Regions from separate parts of the Thalassotalea sp. Y01 genome, predicted to be linked through region 1. Evidence: predicted binding sites of a transcription regulator. Region 1 holds the regulator's gene; each other region holds the start of a gene.
What was found. Region 1 encodes FNR, which switches genes on or off when oxygen is low (the NO sensors DNR and NnrR bind a similar motif). Its sites were predicted from a motif close to TTGATCTAGATCAA; they were not measured.
Positions count from the first base shown of each region.

Region 2: the regulator FNR is predicted to act here: its motif matches at 1,757-1,770, upstream of napE (periplasmic nitrate reductase, NapE protein).
Region 3: the regulator FNR is predicted to act here: its motif matches at 2,218-2,231, upstream of HII16_RS06135 (STAS/SEC14 domain-containing protein).
Region 4: the regulator FNR is predicted to act here: its motif matches at 2,304-2,317, upstream of HII16_RS16135 (OmpW family outer membrane protein).

Region 1 is NZ_JABBXG010000002.1:267,171-271,388, reverse strand. Features, by position in the region: gene uspE (universal stress protein UspE) at 320-1,240, opposite strand; gene fnr (fumarate/nitrate reduction transcriptional regulator Fnr) at 1,434-2,150, opposite strand; gene HII16_RS04070 (sulfite exporter TauE/SafE family protein) at 2,204-2,866, opposite strand; gene ccoS (cbb3-type cytochrome oxidase assembly protein CcoS) at 2,866-3,093, opposite strand; gene HII16_RS04060 (heavy metal translocating P-type ATPase) at 3,116-4,218, opposite strand, start outside.
Region 2 is NZ_JABBXG010000001.1:429,122-433,339, reverse strand. Features, by position in the region: gene napA (nitrate reductase catalytic subunit NapA) at 1-745, opposite strand, end outside; gene HII16_RS01665 (chaperone NapD) at 755-1,006, opposite strand; gene napF (ferredoxin-type protein NapF) at 999-1,514, opposite strand; gene napE (periplasmic nitrate reductase, NapE protein) at 1,515-1,679, opposite strand; gene HII16_RS01650 (GNAT family N-acetyltransferase) at 1,901-4,162, shown strand; gene HII16_RS01645 (ABC transporter ATP-binding protein) at 4,162-4,218, shown strand, end outside.
Region 3 is NZ_JABBXG010000003.1:284,289-288,506, reverse strand. Features, by position in the region: gene HII16_RS06145 (FdhF/YdeP family oxidoreductase) at 1-1,471, shown strand, start outside; gene HII16_RS06140 (DUF6868 family protein) at 1,499-1,741, opposite strand; gene HII16_RS06135 (STAS/SEC14 domain-containing protein) at 1,751-2,128, opposite strand; gene mtnN (5'-methylthioadenosine/S-adenosylhomocysteine nucleosidase) at 2,336-3,046, shown strand; gene HII16_RS06125 (rhodanese-like domain-containing protein) at 3,187-3,591, shown strand; gene HII16_RS06120 (trimeric intracellular cation channel family protein) at 3,620-4,218, shown strand, end outside.
Region 4 is NZ_JABBXG010000014.1:62,649-66,866, forward strand. Features, by position in the region: gene HII16_RS16115 (outer membrane beta-barrel protein) at 1-182, shown strand, start outside; gene HII16_RS16120 (hypothetical protein) at 166-351, shown strand; partial or broken gene HII16_RS16125 (sulfatase-like hydrolase/transferase) at 413-1,087, opposite strand; gene HII16_RS16130 (DUF3413 domain-containing protein) at 1,112-2,257, opposite strand; gene HII16_RS16135 (OmpW family outer membrane protein) at 2,384-3,088, shown strand; gene aroE (shikimate dehydrogenase) at 3,210-4,025, shown strand; gene HII16_RS16145 (hypothetical protein) at 4,025-4,218, shown strand, end outside.

The sequences.
Region 1 (4,218 bases):
ATTGTTTTTGCGTAGCCAGTCATACTGCTGTTAACATCGCTGTTACATAAGGACTGACCAGTTTTAAAAATCGCGGTATTTTACGTAATTTTGTTACAAATTGTAAGCTATTTTGTTCGTTTTTGCAGATTGACGCCTATTCTGACGAAATATAAAAACAAACGATAGATCTTGCTATGCAACTAGGATCTATCCGGCAATGCAATCGGTAATGAAACCGCCTTTAAAAACGCAATAAAAAAGCCCAAGCGCTTGCTCGGGCTGTGCTGGCTGATTCAATAGCTCTACAATCTATTAACTCAACAATGGTTAAAGATGGTTATTCGAGGAACGGAGATTGATAACCGTCTGGTTTTATCGCCATTAAATCACAATTGAGTCGATCGATAACATGCTCTGCGGTATTACCTATAAGCACAGCGGATAACCCCGTGCGGCCGACGGTACCTAAAATCACCAATTCGGCATCGATTTGGTTGGCAACTTTCTCGATCACATCTTCAGGTAAACCTTCTTCGACATGCAAATACTCAGCGCTGATATTAAATTTGTCGGCGTGTTGCTGCACTACATCAGCGTGGTGGTTTTTCATGGTTTGATTGTATTCATTAGCATCAAACTCTGGAATTTCAATGGCAATATTAATCGGAGTGCCTGGGTAAGAGTTTACCAAATGAACATCAGCTTTGACCAAGCGGCCAAGATTTTGTGCTTCTTCGGTGATTTTACGGTTCAGTGATTGATGCTCTTCTTCTTCACTGCCAGCATTGACGGCGGCAAGTATATGTCCGCCTTCTGGCCATTGATGATCTTTGACCAATAACAGAGGCACCCAACATTTTCGAATTAAGTGCCAGTCTGTTGGGGTAAAAATAACCGATTGCAATGTAGGGTGTTCATGGGTACTTTTTAATACCACATCGAATTGTTGGTCTCGTACCTGCGATAAAACGGCTTCAAACGGGCGATTATGCCAAATCACTTTAATGTCCATATCGCTTTCATACTGTTCGGTGATCTCTTTTAGCCAAACGCTGCGATCATTTACCACGGTTTCACGCATGGCTTCTCGCTCGTCTCCAGACAGCATGGTGGTCATCTCGTAAGAGAAATCATAAATAACCAATAACGCGGTAATACGGGCGCCAGTTTCCTTGGCTAGAGTACAGGCTCTTGCTAACGCCTTTTGCTCTTCTGTGGTGGGATCGACAACTGCAAGTATATTTTGATATTTTTCCATAACATGCCTCGTAACCTTAACGTGGTTCGTAGCACGCCTTGCTGGGCTATAAAGCCAGCATAGACGGCAAAGATCAGTACGCTATAGATAAGCTTAACTGGTCAATGAGGATGTTACAAATTTGTTAATGAAGTTTCCTGTAAGGTGTTGATTTAAATCAACCAATACAACACCTTACAGGTATAAAAACGGGTTATTTATTTAAGCCAGCCAATTTGAATAGGGCGTCTTTGTCGAGGATGGAGATCAACTTATTTTCAACTTTGATTAAGCCATCTTTTTGGAATCGGGTCATCAACCGAGAAATGGTTTCTATGGTAAGGCCAATGTAGTTTCCAATTTCGCTGCGGGTCATAGGCAAGTTAAATTGCGTCGGTGACAAGTGACGACTGCCTAAGCGACGACCGTAGTTCGCTAAAAATGTGGCGAGCTTCTCTTCCGCGTTTTTACGGTTTAGTAGCAGTAACATCTCATTATTACACTGAATTTCATCGCTCATTAGATTTAACATTTGCGACTTTAAGCGTGGGATCTTATTCGATAAGGTATCGAGAACCTCAAATGGGATTTCACACACCATGGATGTTTCTAATGCCTTAGCAAAGCTTGGGTGATGTCTTGACGCTAATGCATCAAAGCCCATTAAATCGCCTGCCAAGTGAAAGCCGGTGATTTGCTCTTCACCTTGTTCGGAAATAATAAAGGTTTTAAAGGTACCAGAACGAATTGCGTACAAGGTTTGCAGTTGTTCGCCAGCTTTAAAAATTTGCGTATTCTTTTGAATCGGTTTTTTACGTTGAATGATATCGTCTAATAAATTTAGTTCGTTTTCATTCAAGCTAAACGGTAAGCAAAGTTCGCTGATACTGCAGTTTTGGCACTTGATGTTTTGTGCTATAGAGATTGCCATAAATTGATATTTATCCAGTTAATGCGTCAATAACATTAGTAAACGTAAGGTTACTAAAATATTTGATTTAGAGCAATAAACAATGAATAAACACCATAGGCGATTAACAAAATGCCACTGATTTTCTTAAAAAGTAACGAACTTATAAGGTTGGTAACCGATTGAACACTGGTTGATAACACTAATAACGCTGGCAAGGTACCGATACCAAACGCCAACATGATCATCGCCCCTTGACTGGCACTGCCGGCAGCTAATGCCCATGTGAGTGTAGAATAGACTAGGCCACAGGGCAGCCAGCCCCAAATAACACCGAGTAATAGCGCTTGTTTAGCATTCTTTATCGGCAGTAAGTGTTTGGCAAATGGTTGAATATAGCGCCACAGGTATTTACCTGCAGTTTCGATATGCGTCAATACAAACCACATTCTTGCGATATACAAACCAAGTAGAATAATGAAAATGGCGGCGATGGCTTTTAACCATAAAACTTGGATACCTATCGACTTTATCGCTAGGGAGCCCGTAAAACCGGCGACAGCGCCAAAAAAGGTATAAGATGCTATACGGCCTAGGTTATAGCTTAACGCTTTACTCAGTTGATTTGAGCTATCACCTGTGGTGGTTAGCATAGACGAGATACCACCACACATGGCGATACAGTGCCCCGCACCGGCAATACCAATCAATAGGGCAGAGAGAAAATCTAAAGTCATTAATTATCGCTTGAGTTTGGTTTGTCGTCGGCGTGAGACTCGGCGTCTGGCATTTTTTGGCTTGGCTTTTGGCCTGGCGTTTGTTTTTTCTCTTCGTCAAACAAAATACTCATACCTTGCTTTTCCAGATCATCAAACTGTTCAGCTTTTACCGCCCAAAAGAATAGATAAATGGCAATGGCGGTAAATAAGATGGCGATAGGGATTAGGATGTAAATGACGCTCATGTATCAATAACCTAAAGTTAATTTATTTTAGCAATCTCAAAGAGTTGGTAACGACAATAATCGAGCTTGCTGACATACCTAATACTGCCATATATGGGGTAATAAAACCACAAACCGCCAATGGCAAGACAATGGCATTATAGGCAAATGCCCAGGCAAAGTTCTGTTTTATGATACGACCCGTTTTACTGGATATGGTCATTAAGTCGAGAACACTGCTCAGTTTATTATTGAGCAAAATTACGTCGGCACCGCTTTTTGCTATTTCGGTACCACTCCCCATGGCAATAGCAACATGCGCTTGTGCAAATACCGGCGAGTCATTAACGCCATCACCAACCATAGCCACGGTTTTACCTTGCGCTTGTTTACCTGCAAGGATTGTTAATTTATCTTGCGCAGAGCAGGTATGGTGATGCTCATCGAGTTGTAATGCTTGATTAAATTTATCCACGCCAGCCTGGTTATCGCCACTGATCAACAGAGTTTCGGTGTGCTGTTGTTGTAATGCATTAATGACGTTAACCGTGTCGTCACGCATCACGTCATCAAGGTAGAGTACCGCCACCACTTGTTGGTTTATGGTGAGTATGCATTGAGCATCTTTATATTGCTCATCGACATTAGCAAAGCTGGCAATCCAGTTAACTTTACCGATGGCCAACTGTTGTTTTTTTCGTACGGCTTTAATGCCACAACCTGGGACAATATCGACATGTTCGACATTGATGTTAAAATCACGATAGGCTGCGAAAGCTTTGGCTATAGGGTGCTCAGAATGACTTTCCATTGCGGCTATGGTGGCCAGAATCGTATTCTTATCAAGTTTGCTATCAAGATTGCCGTTCAACAGTTTGCAATCGACTAAGGTGAATTCACCATTGGTCAAGGTTCCTGTCTTATCAAACGCTATGCTATCGACTTTCGGCATTGCTTCTAATACGTGACCTGACTTGATCATTATGCCGTCTCGGTTGAGTCGGATGGTGCCACAGGTTAAGGCCGTTGGTGTTGCCAACGACAAAGCACAAGGGCAGGTAGCCACCAAGACCGACAAGGTGATCCAAAACGCTTCGGATGGCATGTGTTGTGACCAAAATATCGAGGTTCCTATGGCGGTAAGCA
Region 2 (4,218 bases), on a different contig from region 1:
GCTCAAAAGTAGACAGTACAGCGACTTTAACATGCGGTGCACTTAAACGACGGTCGGTCACTCGAGTCCAAAGGATAGGGTGCATTTCCGCCATATTTGAGCCCCACAGAACGAAGGCATCGGCGTTTTCAATATCATCATAACAACCCATCGGCTCATCAATACCAAAGGTACGCATAAAGCCAACAACCGCAGATGCCATACAGTGACGGGCATTCGGGTCAATGTTGTTGGAGCGGAAACCTGCCTTATACAATTTTGCAGCGGCGTAACCTTCCATAATTGTCCATTGCCCAGAGCCGAACATACCGACACCGTTCTCGCCATTTTTCTTCAGCGCTGCTTTGGCTTTTTCCGCCATAATATCGAAGGCTTGATCCCATTCGATAGGGGTAAAATCACCATTTTTGTCGTACTTGCCATTTTTCATTCTCAGCAAAGGCTGAGTCAAACGGTCTTTGCCGTACATGATTTTAGACAGGAAGTAACCTTTTACACAGTTAAGGCCTTTATTCACCGGTGATTTAATATCACCATGAGTGGCAACGACCTTACCATCCATAGTGGCGACGTTGACACTACAACCCGTGCCACAGAAACGACAAGGCGCTTTGTCCCACTTTAACTTGGTTAAGTCTGAACTGGTGATTAAATTAGAGGCACTGGCTGGAACCGCGATACCGGCCGTAGCAGCAGCAACGGCTACCGCATTTGCTTTAATAAATTCACGACGATTGAGTTTCATGGTCGCTCCCTATTCTTCAATATACTGATGGTAAACCGGCGATAGGGTAAGCATACCCGGTGCCAGTTTGAGTTGATCGGCGCGTTGCCCTATCACACCTTGATTATCGGCCTCAAGGGTAAAAACCACTTTGCCTTGTTCATTACTTGCATGAATTTCGGCGCCGGGTGTGTCGGCAATGGATTGCATTGCTGCGTCTTTTTGCGAGACGTCAATTTGACTGATAAAGCTCGCAATATGGTATTCTTGTGTCTCACTCATCACTTACCTCCGAGACCGCGATTAACTCCAGCGATTGGCTGGGGCATGCATTTACACACGCACCACAACTGGTGCACTGAGATTGATTGATGCTGGGTGTCGGTATCGAGCTTTTATAGTGAAACTCTATCGCTCTGGTGTCGCAGACATCCTTACAGCTTTGACAATAGATCTGGTTACTGGCCAGACAGTTGTCTTTTATATTGAGGTGAGCAGACCAAGCCTGCTCATCGGTATTTTTGAATAATGGTTGCTCACAGACGTCAACACACTTTTCACAAAAGGTGCACTCACCTAAATTGAAATCTACCGATACGAACCCATCGTCACTTTTCACAAGAATGTTTTCAGGGCACGCAGAAAGACAGTCGCCGCACTGAGTGCAACCATCGAGAAAGACTTTTTCATTAATAACCCAGGGAAGCCTGAGTTTGGGTTGTTTAATCCATTGCCGGCCACGCAAAAAATTGCGCCGCGAAACATCGGCAACGCGACTTGGTTGTGTCATCTAGCTTACCCCTGGAGGACCAAAAATTATTTGGCTTATCCAAATCGCAAAACCCAAGCCACCTACGATGGCGACAGATAAAATCGGTGCTAGAAAAACCGCCAAAAAGATAAAGGTATTACGCTCATCTTTCTTCTGATTTTCAATATCGATATGTTCAGTCATAGCGCTGCTCAGTTGTTTAAATTGTTAAGCAATTGTAAACGGTTATCTGGTTGAAATGTAAACAAGTTGCTTAAAACTTGATCTTGATCATCTAATTAGTTTAGTTCACCGAAAAAAGTTAGCCACTTATAGACCAATAAAATATGAAAAATTCTAAATGCTCTGTGGGTTTGCTAGAATGCAAAATATTCTTTATTTGATAATGGCTTAGGATTATCACTGTGCAACGATATATCGCCGAAAAAATAATAAATCTAAAAACCAGCGAACAGCGTGGTGTGTTGATTTGTGTCGGTGAGCAGGTTTGGTTGCGACAAACGTTGGCGATTGTTGATGACTTAGTCAACTCCGAACAGGTTTTACGTTTTAATTTAACCGCGCCTGAAAATGACAGCCAAACCACTAAGCAAAACAACAAACAAAATCAAAAACAAAATAACAATGTGGACAGTAAAAGCTATCGCCACCAACTGGGTCGTGAATATGGCTATTTATGGTTTAACGGTGGCGGCATAAGCGCTTGCCAAGATATGTCCAATACAGAATCGTCATTAACCGCATCGTTTCATGTGGATGCGTTTGCTGCGTTAACAGGAACCTTAGTTAAAGGCGCATTGAGCGTTGTCTTTTTGTCTGCTGAACAAGTTAGTAATAGCCTGTTTTTAAAGAGAATGCTGGCTATTTCGGCAAGGTTCTCTGAGATCGACGTGATAGAACAGCATCAAGCCCTAGATATCGATAAGCTGCGGACTAATTGTCATACAACACTAGCGTCTAATACCTCTAAAGCAGCGCCGGTTAAGTTGCCCTTTAGTTGTAAAACCGAAGAGCAAGTCGACGCCGTCAATACCATTGAGCAGGTACTGCTTGGACATCGAGATAGACCGTTAGTGATCAGCGCCGATCGAGGTCGCGGTAAATCCACCGCATTAGCCATCGCGGCTGCCAAGATATTAACCAAGGGCGATAAACACATTGTTGTAACCGCACCTCATCCAGACAGTTTGCAAATATTTTATCAACAGCTTAAGCAGCATTTACCTGATGCTAGACAAAAGCAACACGGTATTGAATATGGTGATAGCCGCATTGAATTTATTCCTGTCGATGTGTTGCTTAGGCAAAAAGTGTCCGCCGCAATGGTGTTAGTGGATGAGGCTGCAGGGATCCCAGTGCCTCTACTTGTGCAGCTACTGGCGGATTATCATCGTATCGTGTTTGCTTCAACCATACATGGTTATGAAGGCGCAGGTAGGGGGTTTAGTCAAAAATTTATGGCGCTATTGCGACAGCAAAAACCGCAACATCGTCATTTGCATATGCAGCAACCGATTCGTTGGCGTGACGACGACATGTTGGAAAGGTTCAGCTTTGATAGCTTTCTATTGGCGGCGACATTGCCAGAGGTAGCAGACGATTTTACTGAATTAACTTACCACCATTATCAAGCCAAACAGTTGTATCAAGATGATGAGCTGTTGAGTCAGATATTCTCTTTGTTGGTGTGCGCACACTATCAAACCAAACCCAGCGATTTAAAACTTTTGCTCGATGATGAACACGTTCATTTATTGGTGGTAAAAGCCGATAACTTGGTGTGCGGTGTCAGTTTGATGTTGGCTGAAGGCGAGCTTGATGATGCGCTAATTAGGCAAATCAAACTAGGCAAGCGTCGACCGAAGGGGCATTTATTACCGCAATCTTTGTTGGCGCATGGTGGTTTCGAACAAGCATTCGAATACCGTTATTTACGTATTGTTCGCATTGCGGTACTGCCGTGTTGGCAAAATCGAGGTATTGGCGCGAATCTGCTGGGCAAATGCCTTGATTACAGCCGGAACCAAAGCTTTGATTTTTTATGTTCAAGTTTTGGCGTTAATGCGCCATTGCTGAAGTTTTGGCAAAACGCTGGTTTTTCCATGGCTCGCTTGGGCTTTAGCCGAGACAAAGCCAGTGGTGAACATTCTGCCATGGTTCTGCAGGCATTGAATAAGCGTAGCGAGGAATTTGCTGCACAAATTAGTAGCGAGTTTTATATAAACTTTCACTATTATTTGGCAGAAGAGTTTAGCGCTTTAGCAAGCGAGCTGACATCGCAAATTTTGGTCAACAAGCGACCCCATTCCTCTGTTGATATATCGCCGAGTCGTGATAATCAAATCGTCGCTAAATTTGTCGTTGGTGCTATGGTTTATTCTAGTTGCGCCGCCAGTTTGTCGCGTTGGTTAAAGACCAATTTTGCTGATATCCATAGCGATAAAATCACTGTAATTAGTGACCAAGACAAAGCATTGTTGATGGGTAAACTCTGGCAACGGCGCAGTTTCTCAGATATTGCCGAACAGATAGGACTGACTGGTAAAAAAGCCGCATACAAAAAGCTGCAACAGGTGATACGTAGCTTGTACTTACACGTTGATTCTCTCGATGAGTCAGCGCCAGACGAGATGATAGCGAGAAAACGACATGAAGATGAGTTGTAATGGCGAAACATAACATACTGACGGTAAATAATCTGATTAAACACTACGGTCAGGTT
Region 3 (4,218 bases), on a different contig from region 1:
TGCCTATTTTACCCCTAAATTAGGCGGTGATATGGCGGCGGTAAGAGGCATCGTCAAAGCTTTACTTGAACGCTATCCGCAAAGCCTAGATCGCAACTTTATTGAGCAACATAGCCAAGGGTTAGAATCTTATATCGAGCTGGTCGAACAAACCTCATGGTCAAAAATATCTGAGCAAAGTGGCTTGACCCAAAACGATTTAAGACAAGCAGCCAGTGTTTGGGCCAATAGTGATAAAGTGATCTGTTGTTGGGCCATGGGTTTAACGCAACACAAGCATTCGGTTGCCACGATACAAGAAATCACCAACCTGCAGCTGCTGGGTGGTCATATTGGCAAACCTGGCGCTGGCTTATGCCCGGTGCGAGGTCACAGCAATGTTCAGGGCAATCGTACCGTTGGCATCAACGAAAAACCGCCAGAGGCGTTCATTGATAGCTTGAGTAAGGTTTTGCAAACACCTTTACCTAAAACGCCTGGACACAATGTCTATCATGCGTTGAAGTCACTGTTGTCTAAAGACAGTAAAGTGTTGGTTTGTTTAGGCGGTAATATTGCCCAAGCAGCCCCAGATAGCGAGCGTACATATCAAGCGCTCGCCAACACCGAGCTTAATGTACAAATCGCCACTAAATTAAATCGCAGTCACTTATACATGGGTAAAGACGCACTTATTTTACCTTGCTTAGGGCGAACCGAAATCGACAGGCAAACAAGCGGTGACCAATACATCACCGTAGAAGATACTTTTTCAATGGTGCATGCCTCTATGGGTAATGTCGAACCGGTATCACGCCAGCTAAAATCAGAAGTAGCAATTATTGCCGGCATTGCCCAAGCAACGCTAGGCAATGATGTAATCGATTGGTCAAATCTCACTGCTGATTACGGCAATATTCGCGCCTTGATCAGCGACTGCTTACCTGAATTTAACGATTTTGAACAACGTCTTGATCATGTTGGTGGCTTCTATTTAGGTAATAGCGCCAGCGAACATCGCTGGTTAAACGTCGCCGGTAAAGCGTTATTTAACAGCAACCCGTTACCGGATGAGCTAGTGCCAATTAGCCAGATTGCATTAGAAGACAGTAAGCGAGAACGCCTACTGACGATGCAAACAATGCGCTCTCACGACCAGTACAACACCACAGTTTACGGCATGAATGATAGATACCGTGGTGTGGTTAATGGCCGAAAGGTGCTATTTATCAACGCTCAAGATGCGAAAAGACAGCAATTATCGGATGGTGATTTAGTGACCATCACCTCGGTTTGGCAAGACAACATTGAACGACAAGTAAGCGATTTTAAAATACACCTTTACGATATCCCTGAGGGGAATGTTGCCGGCTATTACCCTGAAACAAACCCATTAGTACCGATGGACAGTGTTGGCGACAAGTCATTTACACCGACCTCAAAAGCGGTTGCTGTGTATCTACAAAAACAAGTGAACGATCGTATTCTTTAAACGCACCGCATTACCGATAAGACATTGTTATACCATAATTTTTAGCGCGATATACGGTGCTAAATTAAAGACATATATGGCAAGCTTGTAATAGCCAAAGAATTTAAAATAGACGCATTGTAAGGTTTCATCATCGAGCGTAAACATGCGTCGGTGCAATGCTTTAATTGGTTCTGCAAATACTTGCATAATAAGCCACGCTAAAATTAAAAACGCCGCATTAATGACGGTACACCAACCAAAAAATTCAGCCCATTGTTGCATGTCCATATCACCCTCCTACCTTAGCCAGGCCAAGGCTTTATCTTCATCTTCAAAATACGCGACCTCACCACTTATAAACCAACCACCAATTTTGGCCACCATCTGTTGCCAGTCCTTGTTGCCAAGAATGGCGACTTTTTCAAATTCGCTGCCGTGTTTGAGGCCAAGTTTAAAATCATCCCATGCGGCGCGCAGCTCCCACCCTTGCATTTCAGTGGCATTGATAAGCATTTTTACTTTCGGCTGTTTCACCGCCGCCAAGGCATTATCGAGCATTGGTGTTATCACCTGATAATCGGCGTGGGTCAAAGTGCCTTGCGCTGTTAGCGTGACGAAAAACTGATCATCAATACGCTCAATACCTATGGCTAAGCCATGTCGCTTAATGGTCATATTTAACCTCCTGATTGTCGTTTAGCTACGGTCTATACCTTTAAGCCTAAATCACCAGCATCTACGATGCGAATATTTTGTATTAACTTTTGATTAACATCAACAAACACCGAGTCCGAACAAGCACTTGGTGAATAAAAGTTGTTTTAGTTTTTGCGCTAACTCACTATAATTGCCGCATCTTATGCAATGGCAGGAATAAAAACGATGAAAGCAGGTATTATCGGCGCAATGGAGCCGGAAGTTGCAATTTTAAAAAGTAAATTGGCAGACTTTGCCGAACACCAATATTTTGGCTACCGTTTTTTCACCGGTAACATCGATGGCAATGAGGTCGTATTGGTGCAATCTGGTATAGGTAAAGTTGCATCGAGTATTGCAACTGTGCTGATGATTGAGAAGTTTGCACCTGACTACATCGTCAATACTGGCTCTGCTGGTGGCTTTGATCAATCATTGCGTGTCGGTGACATCGTGATCAGCTCTGAAGTACGACATCATGATGCTGACGTTACCGCATTCGGCTACGAAGTCGGCCAGTTACCTGGCATGCCGGCAGCATTTACGCCGCACCCAAGCTTGGTTAGCGCTGCTCAACAAGGCATTGATACATTGCAAGGTATTCAAACCATGACAGGTCTTATCACCACTGGCGATACCTTCATGACCAAAGATGATGACATTGCCAAGGCCCGTGCAAACTTTCCAACCATGGCCGCTGTGGAAATGGAAGGTGCGGCGATTGCGCAAACCTGCCATCAATTAAGCGTACCATTTGTGGTTATTCGTTCAATGAGTGATATCGCCGGTAAAGAGTCGCCAGAGTCATTTGAAGCTTATTTAGAAACCGCTTCGGTAAACTCTTCAGAGCTGGTGATGAATATGCTGACCGCCTTAAAGGGTAAAAGCTTAAGCTAAGCCCCTCATAGCCTAGTGATGAAATCCCGGCTAAGTCCGGGATTTTTTATTGGCTTAAATAGCTAATAACACGCATAATTATCAACAAGTTAATCGATATAACGAGTCGCCTGTGTCGACTTGATTTTGAGGTGAAAGTGATGTTGAAAAAGTTAATGTATATAAGCTGTATGCTGGTCATGTTTAACGCTAATGCATACCATAAACAACAGCCTGTTAGTCCCCTTGCTGCAGACATTGAGCAACAGCAACTTATTGATTTGCAACAAAGTGATGAGCAATTTTTATTGCTGGACGTGCGCACTGCAGAAGAATTTCAAGAAGGTCATATTCCAGGTGCCGTGAACATCTCCCATACAGAACTGGCGGCAAACTTGCAAAAGCTCGAGTCATACAAGGATAAAAATATCGTTGTCTATTGCCGTTCAGGCAGACGCGCCGGCATCGCTATTGAAGAGCTTAAGCAACAAGGTTTTAAGCACCTGACTCACTTACAAGGTGATATGAATCTTTGGCATGAAAACAACAGGCAGGTAGAAAAGTAACATGGCAGAAAGTGTCGCCGCTAATCCTATCAGCACCTTTATCTATTTTGCCGATATTTTTGGCGTTATCGTGTTTGCATTGTCCGGCGCGTTAATGGCCGGCCGTTATCGTCTCGATCCATTTGGTGTTATGGTGCTTGCGGCAATAACAGCGGTTGGTGGCGGTACCATACGCGACATTATCCTTGGCGCTCCGGTATTTTGGACGGTGCAATCCGAGTATGTAGTGATTATCTTTTTCACCTCATTGTTAACCATTTTTCTCATTCGTGAACCTAAACATGTGCCAAAGCGTTTTATGCACATTTCTGATGCTTTTGGTTTGGCATTGTTCGCGGTATTAGGCACACAAAAAGCGCTAATGTATGAACAGTCCATGTTAACCGCAATCATTATGGGCACCATCACTGGCGTCGCCGGCGGTATGATACGTGACATTATTTGTAATCAAATACCGTTAATTTTACGTCAGGAAATTTATGCCACAGCGGCGATGTTAGGCAGTGTATTATTTGTTGGCTTAAGTACGCTAGGCTTTAGCGAATTAATTGCTGGTTCTATAGCGATGCTAGGCGCTCTGGTGCTACGCCTTGCTGGTATTTATTGGAAGGTATCTTTACCTGCATT
Region 4 (4,218 bases), on a different contig from region 1:
TTGAAGACAATGTGTTTTATGGCACCTTAGGTCTGATTGATGTGAAATATGAGAAATCCAGCTTCTCTGATTCTGCTGATGGCATGCAAGCATCCATTGGCCTGCGTAGTCTGTTTAGCAAATACATTGAAGTGCGATTTTATTATACCTACCGGGACCTAGCATTTGATTGGTATTTCTAATACAGCATCAAATCAATGGACTCATATTTCTCCCAATGTTCACGTCGATAAAGATGTCACCGGCATTCAAGGCTTTTTTCACCTGAAAAATAATTTAAGTATTGGTGCATCATTGGAAGAAAATGATGATGGCGATCGCTTTGCATTGAGCGTGCGTTATAATTTTTAACACTGCACCCGTTTAGCCAACCAAAAGCCGGTTAAAAAACCGGCTTTTGCGTTCAGTGCCTTTATTTCTTTTTGGCGTTAAAGCGTCTTAATTCTTCCATCGCATCGAGTACCACTTGCATGTTAATTTTGCCTTTGGGTATTTCTTGATAGGTTGTTGCATCAAAGATGGTGAAGTTGCCGTAACGATCCATTTCATTAATACGACCATTTTCTTTAATGGCATAATTACCGTCACGGCCAAGTAACAACCATGGCTGTTCGGTTTTGCTGAATAATGATTGACCAGAGCTATAGTCTTTACTGTCGTTAGTGCAACCTAACGCGTCGGTAAGTAAGGTCGGTGCGATATCGTAATGACTGGTTACGCCGTCATACATCTCTTGCTGGCGTTGAGGCCAGTGAATCAGCAGCGGTACCCGAGTTTGATAGTCGGAATAGTTACTGTTGTGACCCCAGTAACCTTTTTTACTCTCGTTAAATTCTTTACCGTGATCACCGGTGATAATAACGATAGTGTTGTCTAGCTGCTCTTCAATTTGTGCCAATACTTTACCTAATTCTATATCGATAAAGTGAATGGCATTCTTATATAGGTTTAAAAACGGTTTGGCATCATAGTCATCGTTCAATGCCATATAATTGATATCATCCAGCGATGGCTGATATTTACGAGGGAAATCTTTAGGAATCGAAAAGCCATGTGCTGCATCGTAAAGCATATAGCTAAAATAAGGCTTGTTGCTGTCACGTTTACTGTGCTAATCAATAAAGTCTTCAGTGATATCTATGTCGCGTTGATAAGGCTTGTCGCCGGTAGAATGGGTACGCAGATTATCAACATTGGCGAATAAGGTTTGATCAAATTCCGGACTGGTAAGTTTAGCGCTGGCAAAGATACCGAATTCATAATCTTGTTTTTTCAGCTCTTGCATCAACACCGGTGGCTTTTGCAGATCTAATACCGGTTGCCAATAGTGTCCAGGAATACCATAAAACAATGAAAACATGCCATGCCGGGTATTATTAGAGCCACTATGGTGGGCGCTAAACACTTTGCTTTGTTCACCTAACGCGAACATATTCGGTGTCATGTCGGCATCCATCATATCTGCTCGCCAAGAATCGAGTACGATTAATAAAATATTCGGCGTGTTCTCTGGCGTTTGGCACTGCATTGGTTGTAGTGGGTAGTTGATTGATGATTTAACTTTCTTTTGTTTTAACAGCGCCTGTTGCTTTTGCGCTTCAATGTTCATCACCCCAAATTTGGCCATAAAGCTTTTTGCGGTTAATGGATAAGACAATGGCAGGTAGCGTGCTTGCGAGGTAATTTCTTTCTTAAACATGGCATCGGCCCAGGTGTGTATACCATGACCTACCAACATAAACAGCGCCCAATACTTTACATAAGGCGTTAGTGCTAATGGCTTGTCGTTAAACTTACGCCATAATGCCTCTGATAATCCCCATTGTGCGGCAAAAAAGGCGACAATAATAAGCACTATCATGGTCCATAGTTGCCAACTAAAGCTAAAGATTTCTGTGCCACCCTCCACTAGAAGTTCAAAGACTATGGCATTGAAATGGAAGCGATATTGCTGATAAACAAAGGTATCGGCGAGTAGCAAGGATAAACCCAGCGATACGGTAATAATGGCGAGGGTGCGAATGATTATTGCTGAGCCGATTAACTTGTTTAGTAGATGCAAACAAGCCGTAAGTAGTAGCGTAAGAAAGCCTAATTGGGCGACACCGTAGCTTAATAAAAACAACCAAGACAACAGGTCCTGCGGCCAGGGATTCGGACTCAGGTATCGTAATGAAATTAACAATACCAATACAAAATTACATAAAAGGTAACGGTTCAACCAGCTAGCAACCGCATTTTTGTCTGCTAAACTCATAAAATTCCATCTAAAGTTAAACTTTTTGTTAATGATCTAACAAAATTTGTTTTAAATCAAAAAATAAAAGATTAGACATAGTTACACTTTGCGACAGTTTTTTACAGTATATAAAAGGCAAAGGCCATGAAAAAGAAAGTAATTAGTTTAGCTCTTGCGTCATTATTTTTAAGCTCAGTAGCGACAGCAGCGTCATATCAGGCAGGTGATTTTGTTATTCGTGGTGGTGCCACTATGGTGGACCCGGATAGTGGTAAAGCCGGTGTTAATGTACCAGCACTTGGTGGTGACACGCCTCTATCCGTGTCTGTGGATGACAATACACAGCTGGGTTTAAACTTTGTATATTTCTTCTCAAGCAATTGGGCGGTTGAAGTGCTAGCCGCAACACCATTTAAGCATGACGTAAATATTCACGATCCAGAAGGTATTTCTGAAGGATTGTTTGGCGTTAATGTTGATGGCACTACACTGGGCGAAGTGTCTCACTTGCCACCGACCGTGAGCGCTATTTACTATTTTGATACGGGTTCTAATTTTATGCCGTACATTGGTGCCGGCTTAAACTATACCGTTTTCTTTGATGAAGAGTTTAAATCTGCGCCAAAATCTCTAGGCTTTAATGACTTAGAACTTGATGCTTCTTTTGGTTGGGCAGTGCAAGTTGGTGCCGATTATCAGCTAAGCGACAAGTGGCACGTTAATGCTTCTGTACGTTATATCGATATCAACACTGACGCAGATTTTAAAATCGGTGATGACATTAAAGGTTCTGCCGAAGTAGATGTAGATCCTATGGTTTACTCACTAATGTTGGGTTACAAGTTCTAATCAAAGGTTAGACAGACAGCACGTATATATAACAAGCGGTTATAGGTTTTACCTATAGCCGCTTTATTTTGTCTGTTGAATTTATTACTCTTGAAGCATCTAAAGTTAATCTGTGGCCGTTATGGACAAATACTTAGTTTTCGGCAATCCTATCGAGCAATCGAAATCACCCATCATTCATCAACAATTTGCGTTAACCTGTGACCAGCGCATTGACTATCAAAAGCAGCTTAGTGAACCCGAGATGTTTGTCGCTGACGTGAACAGCTTTATTGCTAATGGCGGCAAAGGTGCCAATGTGACGGCACCATTTAAAGAGCAAGCGATGCAAATGTGTGATCAGTTATCTGTTGATGCACAAGCGGCTGGCGCAGTAAATACTTTATCATTTACCGATGGCGGCATCTTGGGTGACAACACCGATGGTCGAGGCTTGGTCGATGACTTGCTTGCTCACAATGTCACCCTAAGCGGCGCACGCATATTACTTATGGGGGCAGGTGGCGCAAGTCGTGGGGTCATTTCACCTCTATTAGCACAAAACCCAGATAGCCTGACTATTGTTAATCGTACCTTAAGCAAGGCTCAACTGCTTGTCGATCATTTCCAACATGACAAACTGACAGCTATTGATTATTCGCAAACCCAATCTAAGCGCTTTGATGTCATCATTAACGCAACGTCTGCAAGCTTGTCAGCAACATTACCTGACTTAGCAAGTAGCGCGGTTGTCGATACGGTATGTTATGACATGGTCTATGGTGCAGAGCCAACCGCTTTTCTAAAATGGTGCCAACAACAAGGGGCTAGGCAGATCATTGATGGTTTGGGTATGTTGGTTGGCCAAGCCGCGCAAAGCTTTGCTATATGGCATGGTGTAAAACCTGATGTCGCACCTGTTTTGGCTTTATTGCGTCAGCAGTTTAAGGAAGGGTAATGAACCAAGCCATATTGTTTAATGATGATTTTCAATATATTGATGCTCAAAATTGTTGGTGTTTTACCGGTATGCTCAGTGGTGCTCGCATTACTATATATATACAAGCTCCTAAACGTGACATCACCGATGCATTGAAATTTGAGCTAGAAGAGCTGATTGAAGACTATCTTGAAGATGAAGAACCGGATGA